3 regions of the Streptomyces sp. NPDC102467 genome follow, and region 3 is predicted to be linked to each of the others. Evidence: riboswitches for the same ligand, from Rfam matches in the RefSeq annotation. Region 3 holds a riboswitch; each other region holds the start of a gene.
What was found. Region 3 has a riboswitch for cobalamin ahead of metE (5-methyltetrahydropteroyltriglutamate--homocysteine S-methyltransferase). Riboswitches for the same ligand answer to the same signal wherever they lie in the genome.
Positions count from the first base shown of each region.

Region 1 (10,169 bases), on a different contig from region 3:
ACGCTCACCGCGGTGGGCACGGTGCTGCTCGACGAGGCGCGGGCTCTGCTCGACCATGCCGACCGCGTCCGGATACGGGTGAGCGCGGCGGCCGGCGCCTCGACCATCACCGTCGGCCTGCTGGGCGACGCCACCGACCCGGCGGTGTCCAGGCTGGCCGCCGCCTACCGACGAAGCCACCCCGGCATCGACATCCGGATCCGAGACACCGACCTGACCGATCCGACCTGCGGGCTGCGGGCCCGACTGGTCGATGTCGCCCTGACCCGGGCGCCGTTCGACGAAACCGCCCTGACGGTGCGTGCACTGCGATCCGACCCCGTCGGCGTGGTCCTGCGCGCCGACGATCCGCTGGCCCGCCGCGACCAGGTGCGGCCGGCCGAGCTGAGCGACCGCCGCTGGTTCCAGTTCCCGCAGGGCACCGACCCCGTCTGGCAGTCGTACTGGAACGGTGGCAGGCCGCGCGAGGGGCCAGTGGTGCGTGCCGTCCAGGAATGTCTGCAGGCCGTGCTGTGGAACGGCACGGTCGGCCTGGCCCCGCTCGGGCACGAACTGCCCGCTGAGTTCGCCCTGGTACCGCTGAGCGGCATGGCGCCGAGCCGCGTGGTGGCCGTGTGGAACGAAGGTGACACGAACCCGTTGATCCGGTCCTTCGTCGAGACGGCGACCGCCGCGTACCGGCACTGAGCAACATCGGCGGTGACGCTCAGCTCGGGAGAGCTGCCGTCGAGGTGCGAGCTGAAGGCCCGCCAGTCGAGGGATCGAACGCGTCCCGGCCGAATCGCGCGCAGCGTTGGTGAGTGCTTCGACTCCGCCTACCGTTGCGGGTCAGCGCAGTGCGGCCACCAGCGCATCGCTTGTCGAGCACCACACTTGACGCGCCTCGCTGAACCCTTGGCGCAGCAGCGTCTCGATGTGCCACCGGGTCGCGGTCGGGCGATCGCGTCGCGGTGGGTCGGTGCGGGGCTTTCGAGGATCGCCCAGCAGCGCGAAGCGTTCGGCTGCCGCCTCGGCGAGGTGCGGATCGCGGGCCGCCTCGCCCCACCAGCCGGCCCAGTCAAGGGATCCCTGTCCGCGCTGGTGAGTCTGTCGGTCGGTGTGCAGAGCCTGGAGGGCGGCGTTGATGCGGGGCGCGGACTCGTCCTTCATGTGGTCGGCGTTCAGGAAGACGCCGCCTTCGCGCAGCAGGCCGGCCAGGGTGGCGTACAGCCGGTCGAGCGGTTCGGTGTCGAGCCAGTGCAGAGCGGTGGCGGTGACCACGGCGTCGTACGACGTGTGCGGGAGGCGTGCGGTCCACGCGGCGTCGGTCAGGTCGGCCTCGACGAAGGAGACGCGCCCGTCCCCGGCGAAGTGGCCGCGGGCGATGGTCAGCAGGAGCGGATCGATGTCCACGCAGGTGACGTCGGCGTCGGGGAGGCGTCGCAGGAGCCGGTCGGAGATGCTGCCGGTGCCGCAGGCCAGGTCGAGGACGCGCGGTGTCCGGCCCGCCAGGGCCTCGACCGTGTCGACCATGACCCGGAAACGTTCCTCCCGGTCGGGCATGTACCACTCCTGCTGGCGGTCCCAACTGGATTGCCAGCTCTGCCAGTTGGACACGTGCTTCGCTGTCATGCGGGTGGTGCTTCCTCTCGCGGGACTCCGGGGCGGGGCGGGCCACTGCCGGTCGCTCGATGCGTACTGCTCGGGGGGTGTGTTCCCCACCGTACTGATCGACATGGTGTGCCGAGCCGCGAGAGTCGCGCAGGAGGCCTGATCCCGGGGCGAACGGTGACCGGGACGACCGGGTTCCGGCGGCCGGAGCCTCGTACGCCACAATGAGCACACAAGGCGATGGGGACCAGGAAGCCGGTGCGATTCCGGCGCGGTCCCGCCACTGTGACCGGGGAGCGAATCTCCTGCACGCCACTGTCCGCTGTCGCGGACGGGAAGGCGGAGGCGAGCGACGATCCGGAAGCCAGGAGACTGACCCGTCGCCGGTCTGACGTCAGGGGCGAGGACACCCCGGAGAGGATCGACTGTGACGACGCGTGCCCGGACGGAACCGGAGAGGCGGCCGGAACTCGGCAGACGAGGCGTGCTGGCCGCCGGCGGAGCCCTGGCGCTCGCCGCGTCCGGCCTGCTCACCGGCTGCGGCGGCGACGCGAAGGACGGGGGAGGGGGCGACCGGTTCCGCGCCGCGTTCACCTCGGGCGGTTCCCAGGAGACCCTGGACCCGCACGTCGCCCCGAACTTCGTCGACCAGGCCCGCGCCAAGGCCCTCTACGACACGCTCGGCACATACGCCGACGACATGTCGGTGCGGGGGCGGCTCGCGGAGTCCTGGGAGAGCGACGCTTCCGGTACCCGGTGGCGCGTACGACTGCGCGCGGCCCGGTTCCATGACGGGAAGCCGGTCACCGCCAAGGACGTTCTCTACAGTTACCGGCGCGCCGCCGACCCCGCTGTCGGCTCGCCCTCGCAGATGCTGCTCTCCGCGATCGACTTCACCGCGAGCACGGCTGACGGCGATCGGTCGGTCGTCCTCGTCCTCAAAGCGCCGAACTTCGAGTTCCCCACCGTGTTCGCCGGCCCCGGAACGGAGATCATCCCGGCCGGGACGACGGACTTCCGTAAGCCCGTCGGCTCCGGACCCTTCACCTACGTATCGTTCACGCCCGGTGGAACCGCCCGCTACCGGCGCTGGGCGGACCACTGGGACGGCGCCCCGCACATCGCCGAGCTGGAGATCGTCCCCGCGAACGAGGAGTCGGCGCGGCTCAACGCCCTGCTGTCCGGGCAGGTGCACTACGCGGCCGACATGGCCGGTGCCTTCGTGGAACGGCTGAAGAAGGACGGCTCGACGCGGCTGCTGACCGCCGAGCGCGCCACTGCCCAGCAGCTCCTGTTGCGCACCGGCCGTGCGCCGTTCGACGATCCACGGCTGATACGGGCCGTGCGGCTGGGGATCGACCGGGAGGCGCTGGTCCGTATCGCGCTGGCCGGACATGGCGAGACGGGCAACGACCTCTTCGGCATGGGCCTGCGCGGCTACCCCGAAGACCTCGAGCCCCGCACACGGGACGTCGCCGCGGCGCGGAAACTGGTGAAGGAAGCCGGCGCGGAAGGGCTGCACATCACCGTGGAGACCAGTTCGGTCGACGCGGCATGGGAACCCGCGGCCGACCTGATGACGCGGCACCTGCGGGAGATCGGGCTGAAGCTGACCGCCAACACCCGCGCGTCCAGCACGTACTTCAGCGAGATCAAGACCAAGGGCGTCGCCGCCTTCAACACCACCTCCACCCTGCCCGTCTCCGACTTCCTGCAGCAGCGGGTCCGGGGAGGGGCGGCCCGCAACCAGACCCAGTACGCCTCGAAGAAGTTCGACGCGCTGCTCGACCGGGCCCGTACCACCCGTGAGGAGAAGGACCGGCTCAGCCTGCTGGCCCGCGCCCAGAAGATCGCTCGCGCCGAGTCGGGACTTCTGGTGTGGGCGTTCTCGGACGCGAACGACGCCATCCGCCGGTCGGTCACCGGTCTGCGCGCGGCGCCGCCCAACTCGCACGACTGGGCCCGCTTCGACCGGGTCCGCCTCACCTGACGTGCGCGCCTACGTGCTGCGGCGCTCCTTGCTGGCACTCCTGCAGTGCCTGGTGGTGCTGGTCGCCGTGTTCGCCGTCGGAGCCCTCCTGCCCGGAGACACGGCTGACGTATTGCGCGGTGAACTCGGCACCCCCGAACAAGTGACGGCGCTGCGGCACCAGTTGGGCCTCGACGAACCGGCCTGGACCCGCTTCGGGCACTGGCTCGGCCACCTCTTCACCGGCGACCTGGGACACTCGCTGACGACCGGGCTGCCGGTCGGCGACGACATCGGCCGCCGTATCGGGGTGACGCTGCTCCTCGGCGGGCCGGCGCTGATCCTCGTCACCGTGCTGGCACCGCTGCTGGGAACCGTGTCGGGGCTGCGGGAAGGCAGCCGCCTCGACCGGGCCCTGAACACCGCCACGGTCCTGCTGCACGCCGTCCCCGAATTCGTGCTCGCGCTGCTGCTGGTCGCCTCGGTCTCGCTGGCGGCCGGACTGCTGCCCGCCACCGCCGTCGGCATGGACACCACCGCGCTGCTCGACCTGCCGTCCGTCCTGGTGCTTCCCGTGGTCGTCCTGACGGCCCGGCACCTGTGCGATCTGGCACGGCAGGTCCGCGCGGGAGTGGCGGGGGAGCGCCATGGCCCCGTGGCCGAACACCTGCGACTGCTGGGCGTACGGGAACGCACGGTGGTGCTCCGCCACGTACTGCCCAACGCGCTGGGCCCCGCCGCCCAGCAGTACGCCCGCTGCGTGGAAGGGCTGCTGGGCGGCGCCGTGGTGGTCGAAGCGGTCTTCGGATTCCGCGGCCTCGGCAACGGCTTCGTCGAAGCGGTGCAGAACCGAGATCTCCCGCAAGTGCAGACGTACGCCCTGTTGTTCGCCGGCACCGCGGTCGTGGTGAACCTCGTCGGTGACGTGGTCGCCCATCGACTCGCACCGCGACGGGAGGTCACCGCGTGACCCTGCCGACCGAGACCGCCGACACGCGCACGGATCGCGCGCGCCGTCCGTGGATCGCTCTGGTCCTCCTCGCGGTGCCGGTGTCGACGGCGCTGATCGGACCGTTTCTGGCGGGAGACACATCCCCGCAGGAGGACGCGCTGCCTTCGCAGCCGCCCGGCGCGGGGCATGCGCTCGGTACCGACGTCCTGGGACGCGACGTGCTGTCGCTCGTCCTGCACGGAGGCGCATCGGTACTGGGAAGCGCTCTGGGCGCGCTCCTGATCGGCCTGGTCGCGGGAGTGCCGCTGGGTCTGCTGGCCGCCGGGCCCAGCCGCAGGATCGACGAGACGGTGATGCGCGCCCTGGATCTGCTCCTCGCCTTCCCCGGTCTGCTGGTGCTGATGGCCCTGGCCGCGACGGGCCACCGTGACGGGTACTGGCTGGTGACCGTCGCCGGGTTGCTCCAGGTGCCGGCCGTGGCCCGCCTGGTCCGCGGAGCCGCCCTCGGACCGGCTCCCGCACGGTCGTCGAGGCACTGCGGATGCAGGGGCACGGCTGGGCCCATATCCATCTGCGGTACCTGGCGCGGGAGTTGGCGGCGCCGGTGGCCACCGACGCGGCCGGCCGGTTCGCCGTCGTGCTGTACCTCCTGGCGTCCGCGAACTTCCTCGGCCTGGGGCTGCCCGCGTCCTCACCGGACTGGGCGGTGCTCATCGAGCGCAACAGCGACGCGTTGTTCACCCAGCCCGCCGCGGTGCTGGTGCCCGCCGGTCTGCTGACGGCGCTGTGCGTAGGCAGCAATCTGCTCGTGGACCGCACCCTTGCCCGCAGGAGGAGACTCCGGTGACTGCGCACACCCCCGAACCGTTGCTGGAGATCCCGGAGATCTCCGCCTACGCGGACGGAGCACCGCGTCCCCTGCTGGACCAGGTCGCGCTGACCGTTCCGGCGGGAGCTGTGGTGGCCGTCGTCGGGCCGTCGGGCAGCGGCAAGACCACGCTCGGACTCGCGGCGCTCGGTGCTTCGCGCAGCGGCGTGGAGCTGGCGGGACACGTCCTGCTGTCGGGCACGGACCTCATGTCCCTGCCGCCCGCGCAACGGCGTGCCGCGCGGGCGGGACACACCGCCCACCTGCCCCAACACCCGGAGAGCGTCCTGGACCCGGTCCGCCGCACCGGCAACGCGCTCACCGAGCTGGCCGCTCTCGCACATGCCGGACGCGACGCGCGCAAAGCCGCGGCAAGCCAGGCGCTGGCACGGTGCGGCCTGGAGTGGGAAACCGTACGCCGCCGCTTCCCGCACCAGCTCTCCGGCGGACAGCAACAGCGTCTGGCACTCGCCTCCGCGCTGGTGACAGGCGCGCGCCTGCTGGTCCTGGACGAGCCGACGAGCGGCCTCGACCCGGCGCTCGCGCACGCTCTGGCGCGCACGGTGCGCGAACTCGCGGACGACGGGGCGGGGGTACTGCTGCTCAGCCACGACCTGCCGATGGTGCGCGCGACGGCCGACCACGTCATCGTCCTGGAGCGCGGTCGGGCCGTCGACGCCGGCCCCGTGGCGGACGTACTGGGCGCCATCGCCCCTGACGCGGACGCTGCGTCGCCATCCGGCACGGCTCCTGCCGTTGCTCGTCACCGGGCGACCGAGGGGCTCCTCGCGGCGGAGCGGCGCATCGGTGTGGGCCGAGTGACGGGACCGCGTGCCGAGACTCCGGCCGCGCGGAGCAGCGCCGGAGTGTGCGCCGAGGCGATCGTCGTGCGCCGCCGGTCCGCCGACCTCTTGGCCGGGCCGGTATCGATGGCCTTCCCACCCGGCAGCCGGACCTCGCTGATCGGTCCGTCCGGCTCGGGCAAGACGACGTTCGCCCGGGTCCTGGCAGGGCTGACGACACCGACCCTGGGCACGGTCCGGCACGGCGGCCTCCTGCTCCCCGGCCGCGTCGACCGTCGCTCGGCCGCACAGCGCCGCGTTGTCCAATACGTGCATCAGAGCAGCGCCGACACCTTCGAGGCGCACCGCTCGATCCTCGGCCAACTCTCCGATACGGCCCGGCTGTTGCGCGGCCTGCGCGAGACCACGGCTACCGACGAAGCCATCGAGGCAGCCACAGCACTGGGTCTCGACGAGGAACTGCTGCACCGAAACCCCGGCCGGCTCTCCGGCGGGCAGTTGCAACGGTGTGCGTTGGTCCGTGCGCTGACGGCACACCCGGCTCTCCTCGTGTGCGACGAGGTGACATCGGCGCTGGACACTGTCTCCCGTGAACGGGTGCTCGAAGCCCTGCCCCGCCTGCTCGCCCCTGCGCGGACGGCATTGCTGTTCATCAGCCACGACCTGCCTGCGGTGCGCCTGCTGACCGAGGAGGTCGTGATGTTCGAAGCCGGTCGCTGTGTGCGGCGCGGGCCTCTCGACGAAGTGCTGCCCCCGGCTTGGGCCGGCGGCGCCGTGGCCGAGGGCCATGAACGTACGGCGCTCATGACCTGGGGCCCTCAGTAGACTCATCCGCATGATCAGATCGTCCCGCGGCGACGCCGGCCCCGGGATGTGGCGGCATGAGGCCCGCACCGTGGTGCTCCGGGTCGGGGCGTTCCCGGAGCAGGCGGTAGCCCCCTTCGCCATCTTCGCCGGGCTGCAGATCCCCACGGTCCCCACCGAGTGGGTGCCGCACTCACATACCCGGCACGAACTGATCTGGGTCCGCGGGGGAACGCTGACGTCACGGGTGGCGGACCGCCGGACGACCGCTGCTCATCGCGGTTGCGGTCGCCACGGGGCTCGCCACGTTCGCGCTGATCGCCGTCTCGTCCTGGCGCGGCGGATTCATGCCCGACCGGGCTCCAGCGCACGTCGCGTACGGACGCCGGACGGATCGGTGCCCCGATCGACCCGGGCCGCCTCTCCCTGACCGCGATCCGGAGTGCGATCGGCCGACGGGAGCACGTGCTGCTCCTGGTCTCACTCGCCGGCATGCAAGGTTTCGACGTGCCGCACTGGGTGCTCTGCCACGGCGCCGTACCCGGCGCCGTGGCAGATGATCCCTGGGCCAACGCGGCAACGGGAGACACCTGGGTCGACGCCCATCTGCTGCCCGTCCCCGATGCGTCGCTCGACACGATGTCGATCCTGTCCTCGGACCGCCTCCGCGGCGCCGTGATCATCGGCAGCGCGCGGCAGCGCGACGCGTCCTCCTGAAGAACTGACGTCTGCTGGGCGGATTATGCAGTACTCGGGACGAGTGTGCCGGAGGTATCGCAAAGTGCAGAGGACAGTCATATGCCATCGGTAAGGTGATGGTCACCTGCCTTCAAGCGGACGGGATGGGTGGTGGGGGCCCGCGCCAGTGGGTTCCGGATCGATGGTCTCCTTGCCGGAGCAGAGCAGCTTTTGTGGCGTAGAACCTGCAGCGCAGCCTTGTGACCCGTACCCGGTGGTGACGGTGGACGCGGCCGGCGTCGTGCTGTCCCACAACGAGCAGGCCGTTGTTCTGTTGGCGCGGGTCGGCGTCGGCGTCGCGCTGGCCGATGTCGCGCCCGCATGGCTGATCGAGGCCCACCTGCGGCGTGTCAGCGGTGCGGAGGAGGAACTGCCGGCGTGGGCGGGCGGCCGGATCGGCGGGCAGCGCGTGAAGGCGCTTGCCGGGCCGCGCGTGCAGGACGCGGTGACCTGGTGGTTGGTCCATGACAGTGGTGCGCCGAGCGCCGCGCAGGAGTTGGCGCGCGAGCGGACGAGAGCCGGTCTGCTGCAGGAGTTCTCTTCCGAACTGTTCGCCTCGCTGAACGTCGAGCGCTGTACGGCGGTGACGGCGCGCCGGGCGGCGCAGCACTTGGCGGACGCGGCGGTCATCGTCGGGACGGGCGACGGACGCACTTTCCCTGTGACACTCTGCACCGCCGGTGGTCCGGTGGTGCAGGAGCGGATCGCCTTGGACCCCGAGCAACTCCCGGGCCTGGCAGAGGCGTTGCTGGGGCTTCCCGCGGTGTCCTCCCGCTGGATCGATCCCCGCCAGGTGCCGTCCTGGGCCATGCCCGACGATTTCGTGGACGCCGCCGCCGACCTCGGCTCGGTGGCGGTGGTGCCGTTGCCGGGGCACGGCGTTCCGGCCGGCTGCCTCATTCTGCTGCGCCACCGCCAGGAAGCGACGTTCACCCCCGACGAGGAGTCCTTCGCCCAGCTCTTCGCGGCACGCGCCGGCGCCGCCCTGTCCGTGGCCCGCAGTCACGCCCGCCAGGCGCACCTCACCGAAGTGCTGGTACGCGACCTGCTGCCGCCCGCCCTTGACCGGGTGCACGGCGTCTGCTTCTCCGGCCGATACCGTGCCTCGGCGGCAGGCGATCGCATCGGCGGCGACTTCTACGACCTGTACCCCCCTGACACACCGGAAGCCGAGATCGTCACGGTGCTGGGCGACGTCTGCGGCAAGGGGCTGGAAGCCGCGGTCACAGCAGGCAGGACTCGCCACGCACTGCAGGCTCTCGTACCGTTCGCCGCCGACCACACCCGCCTGCTGACCCTCCTCAACCGCGCTCTGCTGTCCTCGCACCGGACACCCTTCGTGACGCTGGTCCTGGCCACCGCGGTACGCCAGGACGCCCGGGTACGGCTACGCATCTCAAGTGCGGGCCATCCCGCTCCGCTCATCGTGCGCGCCACCGGCCATGTCGAAGAGACCCGGACCGGCGGCACCCTGATCGGCGCGTTCGCCGACCTCGAGTTCAGGACGGCCGAAGTCGCCTTGCAGCCGGGTGAGACCTGTCTGCTGTATTCCGACGGGATCACCGAAGCGCGCGGCGGCCCGCTGGGCAACGTGATGTTCAGCGAGGACAGGCTGCGCACCGTGCTGGCCCAGTGCGCCGGAATGCCGGCCGAGGTGGTCACCGAACGCGTGCAGATGGTGGTCGCCCAGTGGGTGGGGGACGGCCCGCACGACGACATGTCCGTTCTGGCGATCGGCGCGCCCCCGACAACCGTCCGACATCTGTGAACGAGCCCAACCGAGAAGGTGAACCGTGTGAACGGTGGCAAGAACACTGATTCCCTCGCCGAGCCGCGTGAGCAACTGTGGCAAGCGCTCGAGGAGTTCGACGAGATCCGCGCCGTCGCCGTCGTGCGTCGCGCGCTCGGCGCGGCCGAACCCGAGCAGGTGCCTGCCGTGCACACTTCGGCAGCCGAGGACATGCGGGCCGCGGGGGAGCGGGTCCTGCTCGAACTGATCGCACCGGCTCAGGAGCGGGTGGGTCTGGCCTGGGCGGCCAACGACATCACAGTGGCGCAGGAACACGCGGTGACGGCGATCAGCGAGCGGTGCATCGCAACGGTTGCCGACGCCACCGCCCCCGCTCTGTCCGGCACGTTCGTGGGCAGGGTCCTGGTGGCGTGTGTCGACGGCGAATGGCATGCCCTGCCCGCGCGTCTGGTCAGTGAGGTGCTGCGGCTGCGTGGCTGGCGTGTCGACTATCTCGGGGCGCAGGTCCCCACCGAGCATCTGGTCGCGCACGTGCACCGTACGCGTGCACAGGCGGTGTTGCTGTCCTCGTCCATCCCGACCCTCCTGCCCGGCGCCCACAATGCGATCGCTTCGTGTCAGGGTGCCGGCGTTCCGGTACTTGTCGGCGGAGCCGCGTTCGGTCCGCAGGGTCGCTATGCGCGATTGATGCAGGC
Region 1 covers NZ_JBIWKA010000013.1:76,074-86,242, forward strand. The annotation lists gene ACIREE_RS26815 (LysR substrate-binding domain-containing protein) at 1-687, shown strand, start outside; gene ACIREE_RS26820 (class I SAM-dependent methyltransferase) at 829-1,611, opposite strand; cobalamin riboswitch at 1,837-1,965, shown strand; gene ACIREE_RS26825 (ABC transporter substrate-binding protein) at 2,018-3,580, shown strand; gene ACIREE_RS26830 (ABC transporter permease) at 3,582-4,529, shown strand; partial or broken gene ACIREE_RS26835 (ABC transporter permease) at 4,865-4,957, shown strand; gene ACIREE_RS26840 (hypothetical protein) at 5,053-5,358, shown strand; gene ACIREE_RS26845 (ABC transporter ATP-binding protein) at 5,355-7,007, shown strand; partial or broken gene ACIREE_RS26850 (AraC family transcriptional regulator) at 7,054-7,260, shown strand; partial or broken gene ACIREE_RS26855 (peptidase C39 family protein) at 7,347-7,703, shown strand; gene ACIREE_RS26860 (PP2C family protein-serine/threonine phosphatase) at 7,867-9,492, shown strand; gene ACIREE_RS26865 (B12-binding domain-containing protein) at 9,520-10,169, shown strand, end outside.
Region 1: it holds a riboswitch for cobalamin, as region 3 does, so the genes downstream of both, ACIREE_RS26825 (ABC transporter substrate-binding protein) here and metE (5-methyltetrahydropteroyltriglutamate--homocysteine S-methyltransferase) in region 3, are expected to answer to the same signal.

Region 2 (10,169 bases), on a different contig from region 3:
TGGTGCCCGGATGCCCTCCGGGTTCATGCACACGAACCAGCCAACATCCATACAGGGAGACCGAACCATGGAACTGAGACCACTCGTCGCTTCCCTCGGCCTGCTGGCCGGCACCCTCGCCACCGTGGCGTCCGGCACCACCGCCCAGGCCTCCGCGCAGGCACTGACGACCGTGTACGTGGCACCGTCGGGGACCGACTCCGCCGCCGGCACCCAGACCGCCCCGACGACGCTGGCCTCGGCGATCAGCCGCGTCGCCGCCGGCGGCACCATCTATCTGCGCGGCGGTACGTATGCGTACGCGCAGACCGTCACCGTGCCCGATGCCGCCGACGGCACCTCCGCCGCGCGCACCAACCTGGTCGCCTACCAGAGCGAGAAGCCCGTCCTCAACTTCTCGGCGCAGAGCGAGAGTTCGACCAACCGCGGGCTTCAGCTCTTCGCCTCGTACTGGCACGTCAAGGGCATCGTCGTGGAGCACGCCGGCGACAACGGCATCTACGTCGGCGGCAGCAACAACATCATCGAGAGCACGGTCACCCGCTACAACCACGACACCGGCCTTCAGCTCGGCCGCATAGCCTCCAGTACGGCCAAGGCCCAGTGGCCGGCGAACAACCTGATCGTGAGCGCCGAGTCGCACGACAACGCCGACTCCGACGGCGAGGACGCCGACGGTTTCGCCGCGAAGCTCACCACCGGGACCGGCAACGTCTTCCGGTACGCCGTCTCGCACAACAACATCGACGACGGCTGGGACCTCTACACCAAGACCGACACCGGGGCCATCGGGCCGGTCACCGTCGAGGACTCGCTGTCGTACAGCAACGGCACCCTCTCCGACGGAACCGTGAACACCAACGGCGACCGCAACGGCTACAAGCTCGGCGGCGACGACATCGCCGTCAACCACGTCGTGCGGCGCTCCATCGCCTTCGGCAACGGCCACCACGGGTTCACGTACAACTCCAACCCGGGCTCGATGGCCATCTCCAACAACCTGAGCATCGACAACGCCGAGCGCAACTACTCGTTCGACAAGGGCACTTCGGTGTTCAAGAGCAACACCTCGTGCCGCTTCGGCGTCGACGGGTCGAACGACAAGACCGTGGGCACCGCCGACAGTTCGAACCAGTTCTGGACGGGCACGAACGGCTCCCGCTGCTCCTCCTACAGCGGCGCCCTCAAGTGGTCGTACGCCTCGGACGGCAAGCTCGTCGTGACGCTCGGCGGGAAGACCGTGAGCCTGTAGGTCACCCGGCGGTGGAGGGAGCCGCCTCCACCGCCTCCACCGTTTCCCCCGCCTCCACCGTTTCCCCCGCCTCCACCGTTTCCCCCGTCTCCACCGCCTCTTGTCGGCGATCAGCCCGTCTGCTTGACTCCGGCGGCGCGAACTCAGTCGTCCCGTCAGTCGTCGACCCAGGCGGAGGTAGCCCGATGGAGATCACTCGTAGACGTCTGCTGAGCGCGCTGGGAGCCGCCGGGATCCTGGCGGCCGTGCCCGTCGAGTGGGCGAGCGCCGCCGAGGCCGCGGACGGGGCGGCCCGGCTGATCGCCAACACGGTCGACATATTCGCGGGTACCGCCGGGTCCAACTCCCGTACGGAGACAGCCGCGAAGCTCGCCGCCGTGGAGAGGACCGCCCGCGCGAACCTGGCGTCGATGGACGCCGCGACCGGGGAGGACGAACTGTTCGCCGGGGTACCGCTCGGCACCAGCGACCCGAACCTCAACACCAGCTACCAGCGGCTGTACGAGATAGCCCTCGCCACCCGTACACCCGGCATATCCCCTGATCTGTACGGGAGTTCGGCGGCCCAGGACCGCGTTCTCGACGGGCTCGCCCGGCTGCACGCGCATTACTACGGCGACCAGTCCACCGGCTACTACGGCAACTGGTTCTACTGGGAGATCGGCCTCTCGCAGCACATCAGCAAGACCCTGGTCCTGCTCGCCGACCGCACGCCCGCCGAGCTGGTCACCGCGTACATCGCCTCCATGGACGCCTACCTGCGCAACGGCAAGGACGGCGACGTCGACCTCGACTCCCGTTTCCACACCGGCGCCAACCTCGCCGACATCACCACCAACCGCATCCTCCAGGGCGCCCTCACCACCGACGAGGCGCGCATCCGCAAGGCGCTGACCGATCAGCTGACCGTCTTCGCGACCATCGACCCGTACACCCTGAACCATGGGGTGACGGACGGGTACTACGCCGACGGGTCCTTCATCCAGCACGCCTCCGTCGCGTACACGGGCTCGTACGGGAAAGGGCTGCTCAGCCGCGTCGTGCAGACCCTGAAGCTGCTCGACGGGACCGGGTTCGCGCACGGCGGGGAGCTGGTGCCGACGGTGCACGGGTGGGTGCGGGACGGGTTCGCGCCGCTGATCTTCGAGGGCTGGATGATGGAGGCGGTGAAGGGGCGGGCGGTCTCGCGCACCGGCACCGGGTACGCGGACGTCGCCACGATCGTCGAGGCCGTCGTCGACCTCGCGTCGCTCGCCGACGGAGACACGGCCACCGCCCTCAAGTCGTACGTGAAGCACCTACGTGCCACGTCGCGGGCCGCGCTCGACCCGGCCGTCTTCGTCTCCCCGCTCAGCATCGTCCGCTACGCCGACCTCCTCGCCGACGCCTCCGTACCGGCCGCCGATCTCAACCCGGCTGCCCGCTCGGTCGCCTTCAACGCCATGGACCGCACCGTGCACCGCCGCCCCGGCTACGCGTTCGCGCTGGCCCGCAGCTCGCGGCGGATCAGCAAGTACGAGTACATGAGCGGCGAGAACCTGATGCCCTGGTTCCAGGGCGACGGTGCGCACTACCTGTACCTCTCCGGGCAGGACCAGACGCAGGCGTACGGCGTCGACTACTTCACGGCCGTCTCCCCTTACGGACTCGCGGGCGTGACCGCGCCGGTCGAACACCGGGGTACGGTCCCGGAGTTGTACGCCGGCAAGCTCTTCTACGACAACCCGGGCCACCCGCTGAACTTCACGGCGTCGTCCGAGTCCCAGAACACGTACGTCTACTTCCCGACCGCCACCCAGGACCACTCGGGCGGCGCCGTCCTCGGCGCGTACGGGGCGGTGGGCTGGGTGCTCTCCGACGACGTGCCGTGGCGGGACAAGCGGGCGGGGGTCCTGCCGGACGATTTCGTGGTGTACCGGAGCGCGCGGGCGACGAAGTCGTGGTTCCTGCTCGACGACGAGATCGTGGTGCTGGCCGCAGGGGTCGGGGACGCGCCGGGCGCGGGCCGGGCGGTGACGACGACGCTGGACGCGCGGATCGCTGCCGCGACGGACCAGGTGACCGTCTCCGAGGGGCGCGGCTGGGTGCGGTACGCCAACGCCACGCAGGGCACAGCGGTCGGCTACGCGCTCCTCGCCGGGCCCGCCCCGAAGCCGCGACTCGACACGGTGACCCGCAGCCGCCGCGTCGTGCGCACCGCGAACCCGGACACGGCCGTCACCCGCCAGGTCTTCTCGCTGAGCGTGGAGCAGCCCGCCCGGTCCCCACTCACTTCATTTGCCTACGCGTTGCTGCCGAATGCCTCCGAGTCGGCGGTCCGGCGCCATCGCGGCGCGGAGATCCTCACCAATACGCCACGCCTGCAAGCCGTACGGCATCACGGACTCGGCCTGACCGCCGCCAACACCTTCGCCCCGGGCAGCCACCACATCCACCACATCCCCGGCCTCACGATCGAGGGCCCGGCCTCGGTCCTGGTCCGCGGCGACAAGAAGAACGTCACGGTCGCCGTCGCCGATCCGACCACTGCCCGGGACACGGTGACGGTGGTGCTGCGCGGGCGGGCGCTGCGGAAGGTGTCCGGCGACGACGCGGTCCGGGTGACCCGGGTACCGGGAGGCACCCGGCTCGATGTCCGCACGCGCCACGCGTACGGGCGGAGCTTCACGGTGACCCTGCGATAGGGCGCGGGCTCAGAACTCCGCCGTGTCCAGGGCGAAGCCGAGGGGTTCGGGGAGGGGGACGGTGAGGCCGAGCTTGTAGGAGGCCTTGGTCGCACAGGCATAGCTGCCATGACAGACCTCCTCCTTCGCTCAGCGCGACGGTCCCAGAGTAGGCGGAGCCAGGCAGGGGAACCTCTGCTCGCTCGAACGAGCGTGCAGGCGCGTTTCCCCTGCTCAAAGGCCTATTCGTCCGACTCCAGGTCGCCTTCCGTCTCCAGGTAGACCTGGCGCAGGGCCTCCAGGACCTGGGGGTCCGGCTTCTCCCACATGCCGCGGGATTCGGCTTCCAGGAGGCGTTCGGCGATTCCGTGGAGGGCCCAGGGGTTGGCTTCGGAGAGGAACTGGCGGTTGGTCTCGTCCAGGACGTACGTCTCCGTGAGCTTGTCGTACATCCAGTCGGCGATGACGCCGGTCGTGGCGTCGTAGCCGAAGAGGTAGTCGACCGTCGCGGCGAGTTCGAAGGCGCCCTTGTAGCCGTGGCGGCGCATCGCCTCGATCCACTTGGGGTTGACGACGCGGGCGCGGAAGACGCGGGAGGTCTCCTCGACCAGGGTGCGGGTGCGGACCGTCTCGGGGCGCGTCGAGTCGCCGATGTACGCCTCGGGCGCCGTGCCGCGCAGCGCGCGGACGGTGGCCACCATGCCGCCGTGGTACTGGAAGTAGTCGTCCGAGTCGGCGATGTCGTGCTCGCGGGTGTCGGTGTTCTTGGCCGCGACCGCGATGCGCTTGTACGCCGTCTCCATCTCCGTGCGGGCCGACTTCCCGTCCAGGTCGCGACCGTACGCGTAGCCGCCCCAGACCGTGTAGACCTCGGCGAGGTCCGCGTCGGTGCGCCAGTCCTTGGAGTCGATCAGCTGGAGGATGCCCGCGCCGTACGTGCCGGGGCGCGAGCCGAAGATGCGGGTGGTGGCGCGGCGTTCGTCGCCGTGCTCCGCGAGGTCGGCCTGCGTGTGGGCGCGGACGTGGTTGTGCTCGGCCGGTTCGTCGAGGGAGGCGGCGAGGCGGACCGCGTCGTCGAGGAGGCCGATGGTGTGCGGGAACGCGTCACGGAAGAAGCCCGAGATGCGCAGGGTGACGTCGATGCGGGGGCGGTTCAGTTCCTCGTACGGGATTGCCTCCAGGCCCGTCACTCGGCGTGAGGCGTCGTCCCAGACCGGGCGGACACCGAGGAGGGCGAGGGCCTCCGCGATGTCATCTCCCGCTGTGCGCATGGCACTTGTGCCCCAGAGGGAGAGGCCGACGGAGGTGGGGTAGTCGCCGTTGTTGTCGGTGCGGTAGCGCTCGATGAGGGAGTCGGCCAGGGCCTGGCCCGTCTCCCAGGCGAGGCGGGAGGGGACGGCCTTGGGGTCGACGGAGTAGAAGTTGCGGCCCGTCGGGAGGACGTTGACCAGGCCGCGGAGCGGGGAACCGGACGGGCCCGCCGGGACGAAGCGGCCCTCCAACGCGCGTACGGAGTTGTCGAGTTCGGCGGTGGTCGCGTCGAGGCGCGGGACCACCTCGCGGGCCGCGAAGTCGAGGATCTGGTGAACGGGGTTGTCCTCGGGGCCCGTTTCCTCCGCACCCGGGTCCTGCCGCCTTGTGCACCCTGCCGCCCCAGGCGGCAGATTGCCCAAGGTGGTACCCACCTGGGCCGGATCCCAGTTCGCCGCCTCCATGGCTTCCACCAGGGCGCGGGCCGTTTCCTCCGCCTGGTCCGCCGCCGTGCGGGTCGCCGCCGACTCGTCCAGGCCCAACGCCTCGCGCAGGCCGGGCAGGGCCTGGTTGCCGCCCCAGATCTGGCGGGCCCGCAGGATGGCGAGGACGAGGTTGACGCGGTCCCCGCCGGCCGGGGCCTGGCCCAGGACGTGCAGGCCGTCGCGGATCTGGGCGTCCTTGATCTCACAGAGCCAGCCGTCGAGATGCATGATGAACTCGTCGAAGCCTTCGTCCTCGGGCCGGTCCTCGACCCCCAGGTCGTGGTCGAGCTTCGCGGCCTGGATGAGGGTCCAGATCTGCGCGCGGATCGCGGGGAGCTTCGCCGGGTCCATGGCGGCGATCTGGGCGTGCTCGTCCAGGAGCTGTTCGAGGCGGGCGATGTCGCCGTAGCTCTCGGCGCGCGCCATCGGCGGCACCAGGTGGTCGATGAGCGTGGCGTGCACGCGGCGCTTGGCCTGCGTGCCCTCGCCCGGGTCGTTGACGAGGAAGGGGTAGACGAGCGGCAGGTCCCCGAGTGCGGCGTCCGGCGCGCAGGCGGCGGAGAGGCCCGCGTTCTTGCCGGGCAGCCATTCCAGGTTGCCGTGCTTGCCGAGGTGGATCATCGCGTCCGCGCCGAAACCGGCGTCGTCCGCCGACGCCGCGATCCAGCGGTACGCCGCCAAGTAGTGGTGCGAGGGCGGCAGATCGGGGTCGTGGTAGATCGCGATCGGGTTCTCGCCGAAGCCGCGCGGCGGCTGGATGAGGATCAGCAGGTTGCCGCGGCGCAGGGCGGCGAGCACGATGTCGCCCTCGGGGTTGCGGGAGCGGTCGAGGAACATCTCGCCGGGCGGCGGGCCCCAGTGCCGCTCGACACTCGTCCGCAGTTCCTCGGGCAGCGTCACGTACCAACGCTTGTAGTCGGCGGCCGGGATGCGCACGGGGTTGCGCGCGAGCTGCTCCTCGGTCAGCCACTCCTGGTCGTGGCCGCCCGCGTCGATGAGCGCGCGGATCAGCTCGTCGCCGTCACCGGAGGCGAGACCAGGGATGTCGGCCGGGTCCCCGAAGTCGTACCCCTCGGCGATGAGCCGCTTGAGCAGGACGATCGCGGAGGCGGGGGTGTCCAGGCCGACCGCGTTGCCGATACGGGAGTGCTTGGTGGGGTACGCGGACAGCACGAGCGCCAGCTTCTTGTCCGCGGCGGGGATGTGCCTCAGGCGGGCGTGGCGCACGGCGATCCCGGCGACGCGGGCGGCGCGCTCGGCATCGGCGACGTACGCGGGGAGCCCGTCCTCGTCGATCTCCTTGAAGGAGAACGGGACGGTGATGAGACGCCCGTCGAACTCCGGCACGGCGATCTGGCTCGCGGCGTCGAGCGGCGAGACGCCCTCGTCGTTCTCCGCCCAGTCCGCGCGGGACGAGGTCAGGCACAGGGCCTGGAGGATCGGGACGTCGAGGTGGGTGAGGGCGCCCGCGTCCCACGACTCGTCGTCGCCGCCGGCGCTCGCCTCGGCTGGACGTGTGCCGCCGGCCGCGAGGACCGTCGTCACGATCGCGCCGACGGGGCGCAGGGCTTCGATCAACTCCGGTTCGGGGGCACGGAGCGAGGCCACGTAGAGGGGGAGAGGGCGGGCTCCTGCGCGCTCGATCTCGTCGCACAGGGTGTGTACGAAGGCCGTGTTGCCGCTCATGTGGTGGGCGCGGTAGTAGAGCACGGCGACCGTCGGGCCGTCGGCCCGCGAAGGAGTGCGGTCCAGCGGGCCCCAGGTCGGCGCGGGGGCCGGGGCCTCGAAGCCGTGGCCGGTCAGCAGCACCGTGTCGGAGAGGAAGTTCGCGAGCTGGGCGAGGTTGGCCGGGCCGCCGTGCGCCAGGTACTTGTGGGCCTCGGCCGCGATACCGACCGGGACGGTGGAGGCCGCCATCAGCTGGGCGTCCGGCGCCTGTTCACCGCTGAGCACCACCAGCGGGACCCCGGCGGCGGTCAGCCGGTCGATGCCGTCCTGCCAGGCGCGGACCCCGCCGAGGAGCCGTACGACGACGAGGGCGACGCCGTCGAGGAGCGCGGGAAGCTCGGTCTCGACGTCGAGGCGGGAGGGGTTCGCGAAACGGTACGTGACCGGGGCGTCGGCGGCACTCGCGGCGGATGCGGCACTCGTGGCAGAAGCGGCGCTCGTGGCGGAAGCGGCGTTGGCGGCGTTCGCCGCGCGGGCGCTGAGCAGGTCGGTGTCGGACGTCGACAGGAGCAGGAGCTGCGAGGGCTGGGGCTGCGGCTGCGCGGGGTGCGAGGGCTGCTGGGGCATGCGTCGTCTGGCCTTCCTCGGGGTGTCCGCGCCCCGGGTGGGTTCTGACGGCGGGAGTTCCTGGCTCACCCTCTTCTCTATGAGAGGGCTCACAGTGGCGGGACCGCGCCGGAATCGCACCGGCTTCCTCCCCTGTCGCCGTCGCTGGCGAAGGTGGCGGGCCGGACGGGACCGCCGCGGTTCATCGTACGGGGCGGGGGCGTGACCTGGGGCGGGATGCCCGTCACAGCCGATGGGTATGCTCCGTCGCATGCCCGCCTCCCCCCTACCCAACGATCCCGGTACGCCCGGAACGTCCCCGGGTGACGCCTGCCCCGGTGCGCTGCGGCTGCACGCGGCGGACGACGGGTTCCTGGCGCGGGTCCGGATCCCCGGCGGGGTCCTCGACGTGGCGCAGGCGCGGGCCCTGGCCGGTGCGGCCGGGCGGCTCGGGGACGGGACGCTGCATCTCACCTCGCGGGGCAACGTGCAGTTGCGCGGGTTGCGGGAGGGGTGCGGCGGGGAGTTGGCGGAGGTGCTCGGCCGGGTCGGGCTGCTGCCGTCCGCCGCGCATGAACGGGTCCGGAACGTGGTGGCTTCGCCGATGTCGGGGCTCGACGGTCTCGGGGTCGTCGATGTGCGCGGGTGGTTGACCGGGTTGGATGCGGCGCTCTGTGCGAGTTCTGTCACTCCGGAGTTGTCCGGGCGGTTTCTTTTCGCGCTCGATGACGGGCGGGGGGATGTGGCGGGGCTGGCGCCTGACATTCTGCTGCGGGGGCTCGCCGGGGGCGGGGCGGCGCTTTCTGTCGGGGCCGCGGAATTCGTTGTCCGGTACGAGGACGCGGCGCGGGCCGCGGTCGTCGCGGCCGAGGTTTTCGTCGCCGCCGCGCGTGATGTCTCGGGCCGACGGGTGTGGCGGGTCCGCGAACTGGGCTTGCCTGTGGCCGAGTTGGCCTCGCTGGTTGCCGATGCGCTCTCTGCGACCGGGATCGAGTGCAGCCCCGTCGGGGGCGCGCCTGCGATGGGCAGCGAGCCCAGCCCCTTCAGGGGCGCGGGGAACTGCGCGACCAGCGACGACGCTCCCGCACGTGTCCATCGATCCGCCATCGGCGACGGCGCACAAGCCACGGGGCTCCGCCCCGGACCCCGCTCCTCAAACGCCGGAGAGGCTGATTTTTCCGGGCCGTCCGCTGAAATGCCGGGGGCATGCATAACCGCCCGCCTCGGGGCGATCACCGGTGCTCAATGGGCCGCCCTGACCGACCTGATCGCCCACCTCCCGGCCAGGGAACTGCGGCTCACGCCCTGGCGGTCCATCGTGATACCCGGCGCCACACCGGCCCAGGCCGAAGAGCTGACACGCACCGGGCTCGTGACCGACCCTGATTCACCCTGGACCCGCACAGGGGCTTGCATCGGGCGCCCCGGCTGCGCCAAGGCGCACGCCGACGTGCGCGCCGACGCGGGCGCCCGGCATCCGCTCCTGCCCACCTACTGGTCCGGCTGCGAGCGCCGCTGCGGGCACCCCGTCGGGCCGTACGTGGATGTCGTGGCACGCCCCGACGGCACGTATGTCGTCACCAACCCCCCTACCTCGCAACCCACTTGAGAGAGCCGAACCCGTGTATGACTACGAGAAGGACGGCGCGGCCATCTACCGCGAGTCCTTTGCCACCATCCGCACCGAGGCGGCAGCCGGACTCGCGGCGCTGCCCGCCGACGTCGCCCAGGCGGCGGTCCGCATGATCCACGCCTGCGGCCAGGTGGATCTCGTACAGGACATCGGCCACTCGGCCGGGGTCGTGGCGAAGGCCCGCGCCGCTCTGCGCGGGGGTGCGCCGATCCTCTGTGACGCGCGGATGGTCGCCAGCGGCGTCACCCGTAAGCGGCTGCCCGCCGACAACGAGGTGATCTGTACCCTCAATGAGCCCGAAGTGCCCGCGCTGGCAGCCGAGTTGGGGACCACGCGCAGCGCCGCCGCGCTGGAGTTGTGGCGGGAGCGGCTCGACGGCGCCGTCGTCGCCATCGGCAACGCCCCGACCGCTCTCTTCCACCTCCTGGAGATGATCCGGAAGGGCGCGCCCCGGCCGGCGGCGATCCTGGGCATTCCGGTCGGGTTCGTCGGGGCCGCCGAGTCCAAGGACGCCCTGGCCGCGAACGAGCTCGGCCTGGAGTACCTGATCGTCCGCGGGCGCCGTGGCGGCAGCGCCATCACCGCCGCCGCGATCAACGCCATAGCGACCG
Region 2 covers NZ_JBIWKA010000008.1:422,842-433,010, reverse strand. The annotation lists gene ACIREE_RS19615 (right-handed parallel beta-helix repeat-containing protein) at 68-1,252, shown strand; gene ACIREE_RS19610 (polysaccharide lyase family 8 super-sandwich domain-containing protein) at 1,438-3,936, shown strand; gene cobN (cobaltochelatase subunit CobN) at 4,158-7,946, opposite strand; cobalamin riboswitch at 7,978-8,137, opposite strand; gene ACIREE_RS19600 (cobalamin biosynthesis protein CobG) at 8,197-9,534, shown strand; gene ACIREE_RS19595 (precorrin-8X methylmutase) at 9,548-10,169, shown strand, end outside.
Region 2: it holds a riboswitch for cobalamin, as region 3 does, so the genes downstream of both, cobN (cobaltochelatase subunit CobN) here and metE (5-methyltetrahydropteroyltriglutamate--homocysteine S-methyltransferase) in region 3, are expected to answer to the same signal.

Region 3 (10,169 bases):
CGTCCGATCTAGCCTGGAATGCGTGAGCACCCAGAGCGACATCCGCGAGTTCCTGGCCTCCCGCCGCGCCAAGATCACCCCTCGGCAGGCGGCCCTGCCGGCGTACGGCGGCAACCGGCGCGTGCCCGGCCTGCGGCGCGAGGAAGTCGCCCTGCTCGCCGGCGTCAGCATCGACTACTACGTCCGCCTGGAACGCGGTCACCTCGCGGGCGCATCGGACGAGGTCCTCGACGCTGTCGCGAACGCCCTCCAGCTCGATGACGCCGAACGCGCGCACCTCTACGATCTGGCCCGCGCCGCCGCCAAGCGGCCTGCCCGGCGCGGCAGGCGCCCCCGCGGGCCGCTACCGGACAGCGTGCTGCGCGTCCTGTACTCCATGACCGACTCCCCGGCGTTCATCCGCAACGGCCGTCTCGACGTCCTGGCGACCAACCGCCTCGGCCGCGCCCTGTACAGCCCGCTGTACGGCGACAAGTACGGCACCGAGTACGGCACCGAGTGCGACGACAGGTACACCGGCAAGGGGCGGCACACGGTGAACATCGCCCGCTTCCAGTTCCTCGATCCCGCCGGGCGCGACTACTTCCCGCACTGGGAGGAGTCCGTGAACACCACGGTGTCGCTGCTGCGCACCGAGGCGGGGCGCGCCCCGGGCGACAGCGAGCTGACCGGGCTCATCGGCGAACTCGTCACCCGGAGCGACGAGTTCCGCACCGCCTGGGCCAAGCACAACGTGCGGCTGCACCACACCGGCCGCAAAGCCTTCCGGCACCCGGCCGTCGGGGCGATCACGCTCGACTTCGATGCCATGGAGCTCCCCGCCCAGCCCGGCCTGACCCTCACCGCCTACAGCGCCCCGCCCCACACCCCCGACCACGACAAGCTCCAGCTCCTCGCCGCCTGGTCCGCCACCGAGGAGACACCGGCCCGGCGGTAGCGGGCCCAGCGGGAGGCCCGAACAGGCCCGCGCCCACGCCCTAACGGCGTCGCAGGTAGAGCCGGAGCATGCCGCTCCGGGTGGCGTGCTCCTCGCTCAGCTCGAAGTCGCGCCGCAGTGCCTCGATCTTGGCCCGGTCCGTGCCGCTCGTGGGCGCCCAGCCCGGGCGCCCGGCCCGGGGATCGATCACCACCCACACCCGGCCGATCTTCCGCAGCCGATGGGCCAGCGTCGCCGCCCCCGTCTCCGCGTCGTACAGTTCACCCGCCTCCGGGCCCGTGCGGGCGAGCGCGACGTCGTGCAGCCGCCGGAAGTCGGCGGGATAAGCGGCGGCCGCGCGCCGCGCGCCCGGGGACGGCACGAACAGCACGGTGTCTCCGGGCTTCAGCTCGCGCGCGGCCAGCACCGCGAGGCCCCGCAGGTCGTCGGATCTCGCCCACGGCCCGCGATCATGCTCATGGGTCGGCAGTTGCGCGACGAACGACGCGCCCACCAGAACCACGCCGCCCGCCGCGAGCAGCCTGCCCACCACCGGATTCCGAGAACGCGTCAGTTCGGGCACCAGTCGCACGATCCGTTCCGCGCCCGCGGCCGCGAGCAGCGGGACGCCTGCCAGGCAGAACAGCAGATAGCGGTCGTAGTAGAGCGGCTGGTACTGCGAAATGCCCAGCAACAGAGCGGGCGGCACGAGCGTCAACGGCAACGCCACCCCGCGCAACGACACCTCCCCCCGGCGAGGAAGCGACGCGCACACCCCGACCACCACCAGCCCCAGCACCACGGCGCACACCACCTCGGTGGGACCGGCGAAGGAGTACACCAGGCCACGCACCTGCTCGCGGCCCGGCTTGTCCAACCAGGCGACCTGAGCGCTCTGCCCGCGCGAGACGAAGAGGAGCGGCAGCAGAGAGACCGACACGCAGGCCACCGCCGCCAGCCAGGCCCTCCATACCGCCCATGGCACCCGGGCGCAGCACAGCGTGCACGCGTGAGCCGCCAGGACGAGCACCGCCATCTCGTGCAACCACGCCGTACCGGTGAGCAACAGCGCGTAGAGCACCCAGTGCCGCCGACCGCGCGCCCGCAGGGCACGCACCAGCGCGACGGTCGCCGCGAGGACACCGGCGGCCACCAACGCGTAGGAGCGGCCCTCCTGCGCGTAGCGGCCGACGAACGGGGTCACCGCGTACAGCAGTCCCGCCCACAGCCCGACCCGGGGCCGCGCCAGCCGTGCGCCGAGCAGGCCCACGAGACCGGCGGCCAGGGTCGCCCCCAGCACCGAGGGCAGCCGCAGCAGCACTTCGCCCGGGTACGGGGCGAGGACGAAGTGCATCAGCGCGTAGTAGAGGCCGTGCACCGCGTCGATGTGCGACACCAGGTGGGCGATCTCCGGCAGTGTGCGGTGTGCCATCTGCAGGGTGACGCCTTCGTCGCCCCACACCCCGTCGCGGTCGAGCCCCCACGTGCCCAGGCCCGCCATCACCACGGACGGCACGGTGACGGCGATCGCGGTGCCGGCCGCCCTGGACCGCGGGTTCTGCCGTCGTGACGGGGGTACGGGCGCGGGATCGTTGCGGACGAGGGCGACGGCCACCGGGCTCTCTCCTGGCTCGAGCCGTGCGCGGCCGACCGCCGGCGCCTGGCGCGCCCATCCTGAAAAGGGCGCGCACACGACAGGTGACGCCACGCGGGGCGGGTCACCTGATGCGCCCAGCCCGCCCCTGCTTCCCAAGATGCAGGAGCGGCGGGCACACCGGACCGTGGAGGCATGAGCAAACCGGTCATCGTCTACCAGCCATCGCCCGACGGAGGGCGCCGTGTCCGCGTGGACGGCGAGATCGTCGGACTCGCGCACGAGCCGCGCGATGTCGCCGAGTTCCTGCGTCGGGCCGGGCACGACATGGACGAGGCGGATGTGGAGGCGTCCCCGTTGATCGACTGGCGCGGCGGCGGCCCCGGCACCTGGCCCGCCCCCTGGTAGCGCCGGGTGGGGTCAGTTGGAGGCGTCGGGTCGGCGTTGAGCACGGGCGGGTGACCCCGTACGCTGGCCGACGCAGCTGGTTCGCCCCGTCCGCCAGGCGGGATGCGTCGCAAGAGGGAACCCGGTGGGAATCCGGGACTGCCCCGCAGCGGTGAGTGGGAACGACCGCCGTCATCAGCACTGGGCCCCGACAAGGGCCCGGGAAGCGACGGCCAGTAGATGTCTCGTACGACTGTCTTGTTACGACTGTCCTGTACGACACGAGGCGCGCCCGCGAGTCCGAAGACCTGCCAACTGCCCGTGTGCGTACGACGCGTGCGCGGACATCCTGGCGACCTCGAGGGCGGGTCGGCGAGCACATCGGGCGGACGACCGTGCCATCGCGCGGCGGTCCGGGTCGCCCGGGCCGTCACCCCTTCGCGTCTCTCGTCCCTTCGCCGGGATCTCAGGGATTCATCTCGCGAAGGAGATCTCCGTGACCAGCAGGAACACAGCCGTGACGGCGCGCGCCACCGTCCACGGCTACCCGCGCCAAGGGCGTGACCGCGAACTGAAGAAGGCCGTCGAGGGGTACTGGAAGGGCCGCGTCGATGCCGACGCGCTGCGCGCCACCGCCGCCGGACTGCGCCGCACGCACTGGCAGGACCTCGCGGACGCCGGAATTCACGAGGTGCCGACCGGCGACTTCTCGTACTACGACCACGTCCTGGACACCACCGTCATGGTCGGTGCCGTGCCCGCGCGCCATCGCGCCGCCGTCGACGCGGACGCCCTGGACGGCTACTTCGCCATGGCCCGCGGCACCCAGGACGTGGCGCCGCTGGAGATGACGAAGTGGTTCGACACCAACTACCACTATCTTGTGCCGGAGTTGGGCCCTGGCACGGTGTTCACGGCCGACTCCGCCAAGCAGGTCCAAGAGGTGCGCGAGGCCCTCGCGCTCGGGCTGACGCCGCGGTCCGTGCTCGTCGGTCCCCTCACCTACCTGCTGCTCGCCAAGCCCGCGCCCGGAGTCGCCGCGGACTTCGTTCCGTTGACCCTGTTGGACCGGCTGCTGCCCGTGTATGCGGAGGTGCTCGCCGACCTGCGCGCCGCGGGCGCCGAGTGGGTGCAGCTCGACGAGCCGGCTCTGGCCCAGGACCGCACCGCGGCCGAACTGAACGCCGCCGAGCGGTCGTTCCGCGATCTCGGCTCGCTCGCGGACCGTCCGCAGCTGCTGATCGGCTCGTACTTCGACCGGCTCGGCGACGCCCTGCCGGTGCTGGCCAAGGCCCCCGTCGAGGGTCTCGCCCTCGACTTCACCGGGGCGGCCTCCGCGAACCTCGACGCGCTCGCCTCGGTCGGCGGGCTGCCCGGCAAGCGGCTGGTCGCGGGCGTCGTCGACGGCCGCAACATCTGGGTGAACGACCTGGAGAAGTCCCTCACCACGCTGGGCACGCTGCTCGGGCTCGCCGGGCGGGTCGACGTGGCCGCCTCCTGTTCGCTGCTCCACGTCCCGCTGGACGCGGCGCGGGAGCGCGACCTCGATCCACAGATCCTGCGGTGGCTGTCCTTCGCCCGGCAGAAGACGGCCGAAGTGGTCACCCTCGCCAAGGGGCTGACCCGCGGCACGGGCGCCATCGCCGCCGAACTCGCGGCCAATCGGGCCGACTTGGCCTCCCGAGCCGCCTCCCCCATCACGTACGATCCCGTCGTGCGGGCGCGCGCCGCCGCCGTCACGGACGCCGACACGCGGCGCTCGACGCCGTACGCCGAACGGGCCGCGGCCCAGCGTGCCCATCTCGGCCTGCCCCTGCTCCCGACCACGACCATCGGCTCCTTCCCGCAGACCGGTGAACTGCGCACGGCGCGGGCGGACTTGAGGGCCGGGCGGATCGGCGCGGCCGCGTACGAGGAGCGCATCGCGGCGGAGATCGGCGAGGTCATCACCTTCCAGGAGAAGGCCGGGCTCGACGTTCTCGTGCACGGTGAGCCGGAACGCAACGACATGGTCCAGTACTTCGCCGAACAGCTCACCGGGTACCTGGCCACACGGCACGGCTGGGTGCAGTCGTACGGCACCCGCTGCGTGCGGCCGCCGATCCTGGCCGGCGACATCTCCCGGCCGGAACCGATGACGGTGCGCTGGACGACGTACGCCCAGTCGCTGACCTCGCGTCCGGTCAAGGGCATGCTCACCGGGCCCGTCACCATGCTCGCCTGGTCGTTCGTCCGCGACGACCAGCCGCTCGGTGACACCGCGCGCCAGGTGGCGCTCGCCCTGCGCGACGAGGTCGGGGACCTGGAGGCGAACGGCACTTCGGTGATCCAGGTCGACGAGCCGGCCCTGCGCGAGACGCTGCCGCTGCGGGCCGCCGACCGGCCCGCCTATCTGCGGTGGGCCACCGAGGCGTTCCGGCTCGCCACCGGCGGGGTGCGTCCCGATACCCAGATCCATACGCACATGTGTTACGCCGAGTTCGGTGACATCGTCGGCGCCATCGACGACCTCGACGCCGATGTCATCAGCCTGGAGGCGGCCCGCTCCCACATGCAGGTCGCGCACGAGCTGGCCGCGCACGGCTACCCGCGCGAGGCGGGGCCCGGCGTGTACGACATCCACTCCCCGCGCGTGCCGGGCGCGGACGAGGTGACCGGCCTCCTGCGCAAGGGACTTGAGGCCGTACCGGCGTCCCGGCTGTGGGTCAATCCGGACTGCGGTCTGAAGACCCGCGGCTGGCCCGAGGTCCGGGCCTCCCTGCAGACCCTGGTCACGGCGGCCCGCACCGTACGCGCCGAACTGCCGGCGGCGAGGGCCGAATGATCGCCTGACACGGCGCGGTGGAGCGGCGCGCGGCGCTCTCCACCGTGGCGGGTGCTCAGCCGTAGGACAGGTTGGAGCAGAGGTCCTCGTCGGCCGAGCGCGCGTCGTCGGCCACGCCCGACGGTACGGATGTGGGGGCCGGTGACGCGGTCGCGGCGCCGGTGTAGTCGGCTCCCAGCACGACGGAGATGCCGTCCGCGTCGGCGGCCCGCACCGCGGCGCCGGGGAAGAGACGGGCGACTTCCTCGGCGTCGGCCCGCTCCCCCGGGCCGTACTCGACCGTGGTGGTGGCCCGGTCCTGGGTGGCGGCGTTGGCGGTGCCGGTGACGGTGAAGTCGTGGCCGGTCAGCGTCCTGGCCGCGCTGGAGGCGAGGCCCTTGGTCAGGGTGCCGTTGTAGACGGCGACGGAGACACCGGCGCCGGACACCTCCCGGACGGTGGGCGACGCGGACGTCTCCACAGTGTTCTTGCCGTTCTTGCCGTTCTTGGCTCCGGCGTTCTTCCCGTCCAGGGTGCGGTCGTCCTTGAGCGCGGCCCACAACGCGTCGGCGTCCGGCTGTACGACGGCGACGCGGTTGCCGTCGTACTTCCAGGGGACGGTGACGAACTTGGTGTTGTGCAGATCCACGTCCTTCAGCCCCATCGCGAACTTCAGCAGCTTGTCCGCCGAGCCGAGGCCGGGGTCGACGGTCATCGACCTGGTGGCGGCGTCGGCGAGCGGCAGGAGTCTGGTGGGGGTGAAACCGTCGTCCTTGATCTTCTTGATGAGGCTGGAGATGAAGGCCTGCTGGCGTTTGATGCGGCCGATGTCGGAGCCGTCGCCGATGCCGTGCCGGATGCGGACGTAGTCGAGGGCCCGCTGCCCGGAGACGGACTGCTCGCCCTTCGCGAAGAGGAGCTTGCCCCGGGTGGCGCGATTCGGGTTGAGGTCGTTCTGGTAGACGTCCTGCGGGAGGCAGACCCGCACGCCGCCGACCACGTCGGTGAGTTGCGAGAAGCCCTTGAAGTCGACGACGACGGTGTGGTCGACGCGCAGCCCGGTCAGGTTCTCCACGGTGTTCTGGGTGCATGCCGGGTTGCCCTCGGCCGTCTCCCCGGTCGAGTAGGCCGCGTTGAACATCACGTTCGTCCGGGTCTTGCTCCACGATCCGTCGGGGAGCTTGCACGGCGGCACGGTGACCAGGGTGTCGCGGGGGACGGAGACCCCGACCGCGTGCTCGTGGTCGGCGTAGATGTGCAGCAGGAACGCGGTGTCCGAGCGGCCGACGTCGTCCTTGTCTCCGCCGCCGAGTTCGCTGTTGCCGCCGGTCCGTGCGTCCGTGCCGATGACCAGGACGTTCTCGCCCTTGGACGCCTCCGCGTCGGGCCGGTTCCTGGATACCCCGTCCGAGGAGAACGTGTCGATGTTCCCGCTCAGCCGCAGGTACAGCCAGCCCGCGCCGGCCGTGACCAGGACGAGGAACGCCAGGCCTGCCGCGAGGCCGAACCGCAGCCTGCCGCGTCGGCGGCGGCGCGTGCCGCGGCGCCCTGGGTCCCGGCGCCTCGTGCCACCGCGCGCCGCCCGGACCGCGCGGCGGGTGCGCTCGGTCGGCGCCTCGGGAGTCTGCGTCATCGACGTGCCCTCATCCTCTGCGTCCCTGTGCGTCCTCCTCGGGGTGACGTGTGACGCCCCCCAAGGTTGTACGGTTGCGCAATGTAGCAAGTAAAGCTGAGGATGCGGTACGCGAACCGTTCCCGTCGGCGCGATCACGACAAGGAGTGCCCACCATGTTCCGCAACGCACTGGAGCCCTGGCACCTGCTCATCCTGGGGCTGGTGATCATCCTGGTCTTCGGTTCGAAGAAGCTCCCGGACACCGCCCGCTCCCTGGGCAAGTCCCTGCGCATCCTCAAGAGCGAGACGCAGGCCATGAAGGAGGAGACCGACAAGAACGCAGAGAGCAGCGGCGAGCGCCGCTCCGCCGGGTCCTAGTACGCGGCCGCGCCGCCCCGCCGGACGCGGTCGATGGCGTCGGCGTGCAGGGCCGCGAGGCCGTCGGGCGGCAGGGTCACGGGGGTGCCGGCGAGCGTGTACCACTCGTCGGCCCGCGTGTACTGGATGGCGACGCGCGCCCGGCCGTCGGGCAGCAGGGTGGTGGCGACGGTGACGTCCCCGGTGATCACTCCGACCTCGTCGGTCATGGCGCCGCCGGGTCCTGCCCGGACCTCGTCCCTCAATGTCCCGTGGTCGCTCGACTCGTGCTCGCTCATCAGGAACAGGTGCCCAGCATGGAGCCGAGCTCCCTCTTCTCCGCGTCCGTCACGGACAGCTCGTAGGTCGCCTTCACCGACACCCACGCCCTCGCGTACGCGCACCAGTACGTCTTCGCGGGCGGCTGCCATGCGTCAGGACCCTGGTCGCCCTTGGCGCGGTTGGTGGCGGCCGAGACGGACAGAAGTTGGGGGTGGGTCAGGTCGTTGGCGAAGGCCTTGCGCCGCTCCTCGGTCCATGAACGCGCGCCGGACCGCCAGGCGTTGGCCAGCGGAACGGTGTGGTCGATGTCCAGATCCTCGGGCTCGGTGAACGTTTTGCCCTCGTAGGCGCTGGTCCAAGTCCCGGACACGGGGCGGCACTCGGCGTCCCGGCGTACGTCCTTGCCGTCCCGTTTCAGGACCACTTCGCGCGTGCTGCAGGAGTCGCCCTGCTCGGCCCAGTGCGGGAACTTGTCGCGGCTGTAGCCGGCCATCGAGCCGTTCGCCGCCACCGTGACCTTGGACAGTTCCTCGCGCGCCTCCCGCACGGTGGGCATGCCGGGCAGGGTGCCGGCCGCCGCCGTCGGCGACGCTTCGGGGCCGTGCGCGCCGTCGCTCCCCCTGTCCTCCGCTGCCGTGCACCCGGCAGCCGCGATGATGGCGAGAACGGTCAGTCCCTGTTGCCACAGCCGTACTTGACGCCCCATGAGCAGCCGGTTCCCCTCGCTCGACACGCACACCCCGCGTCGGGTGCGTTCAGGAACCACCTACCCGCGCCCGCGACGTCCCTACTGGGTCGGGGCATGGGCACATGTGTGCGTGGCCCGTCGCAGCGCCGCCGCGTACAGCGCGAGAACGGCGGCGAGCAGCAGGTAGTAGGCGACGGGCAGACCCGTCATGCCCAGCAGGGGGCCGACCGGGGTCAGCGGGAGCAGGATCCCGATGACCGCGAGGCCGGTGGCCGCCCAGCGCACGGGCCCCGGGGTGCGGCCCTCGGCCGCGCGACGGCCGGTGCGCAGCAGGAGCATGACGAGGGCCTGGGTGAGCAGGTTCTCGGTGAACCAGCCGCCGTGGAAAGCGGCCTCGTCGTGCGGCGCGAGCGTGCCGGGCAGGCAGAGGGCGAGCACGGCGAAGGTGGCGAGGTCCGCGAGGGCGCCGAGCGCGCCGAATCCGGTGATGAAGCGGAGGAAGGCGCGCGGCCGCAGCACGGTCGGGCGGCGCAGGGCGGCCGGGTCGGGCCGGTCGTGGGCGAGGGCGAGCTGCGCCCCGTCGAAGCACAGGTTCTGCACGAGGACCTGCGCCGGGAGCATCGGCAGGAACGGCAGCAGGAGCGCGGCCACGAGCATCGCGATCACGTTGCCGAGGTTCGAGGAGAGCGTGATGCGCAGGTACGAGGCGATGTTGGCGCTGCTGTGCCGGCCCGCGACGACGGCGTGCTCGATGGCCGTGAGGTCCTTCTCCGCCAGGACGACGTCGGCGCTCTCGCGGGCCACGTCGACGCCGTCGCGCGGGCAGATGCCGACGTCGGCGGCGCGCAGCGCGGGCAGGTCGTTGACGCCGTCGCCCAGGTAGCCGGTGGTGCGGCCGTGGGCGCGCAGCGCGGTGACGACGCGGGCCTTGTCCTCGGGGGTGCAGCGGGCGAACACCGTGGTGCGGGCGGCCAGCTCCCCGAGTTGTCCGTCCGTGAGGCCGCTGATCCGCTCGCCCGTGGTCACGTCTGCCGGCGTCAGTTCGATGGACAGGTCACGGCAGACGCGGGCCGCCGTCACCGGATCGTCGCCGGTCAGGACCTTGACGGTGACGCCCCGCGCGGCGAGGGCGCGTACGGCGTCGTACGCGGTGTCGGCCGGGGCGTCATGGAAGGCGACGAAGCCGCGGAAGGTCAGGCCGCGCTCGTCGGCCGGGGTGTAGGCGCGGGTGCGGGCCGGGCGCCGCGCGGTGGCGACGGCCAGCAGCCGGACCCCGTCGGCCGCGCGCCCGGCGGCCCGGCGCAGCAGTTCGGCGCGCTCGTCCGGGTCGAGCGCGCAGCGGTCCAGGACCTCCTGCGCCGCGCCTTTCACGGCAAGGGTGTGCGTCCCCAGGGCGCCGGGTTCCCGTACGACGGCTGTGGCGAGACGGCGTACGGGATCGAAGGGGAGCGCGTCGACACCGTCGTACGCTTCCCAGTCCTCGGGGCCGGTGGCCGCCAGGAGGGCTTCGTCGAGCGGGTCGGGGTCG
Region 3 covers NZ_JBIWKA010000002.1:385,676-395,844, forward strand. The annotation lists gene ACIREE_RS04970 (helix-turn-helix domain-containing protein) at 23-937, shown strand; gene ACIREE_RS04975 (hypothetical protein) at 978-2,531, opposite strand; gene ACIREE_RS04980 (hypothetical protein) at 2,706-2,918, shown strand; cobalamin riboswitch at 2,979-3,228, shown strand; gene metE (5-methyltetrahydropteroyltriglutamate--homocysteine S-methyltransferase) at 3,394-5,721, shown strand; gene ACIREE_RS04990 (LCP family protein) at 5,777-7,333, opposite strand; gene tatA (Sec-independent protein translocase subunit TatA) at 7,489-7,692, shown strand; gene ACIREE_RS05000 (hypothetical protein) at 7,689-7,970, opposite strand; gene ACIREE_RS05005 (HNH endonuclease family protein) at 7,970-8,659, opposite strand; gene mgtA (magnesium-translocating P-type ATPase) at 8,741-10,169, opposite strand, start outside.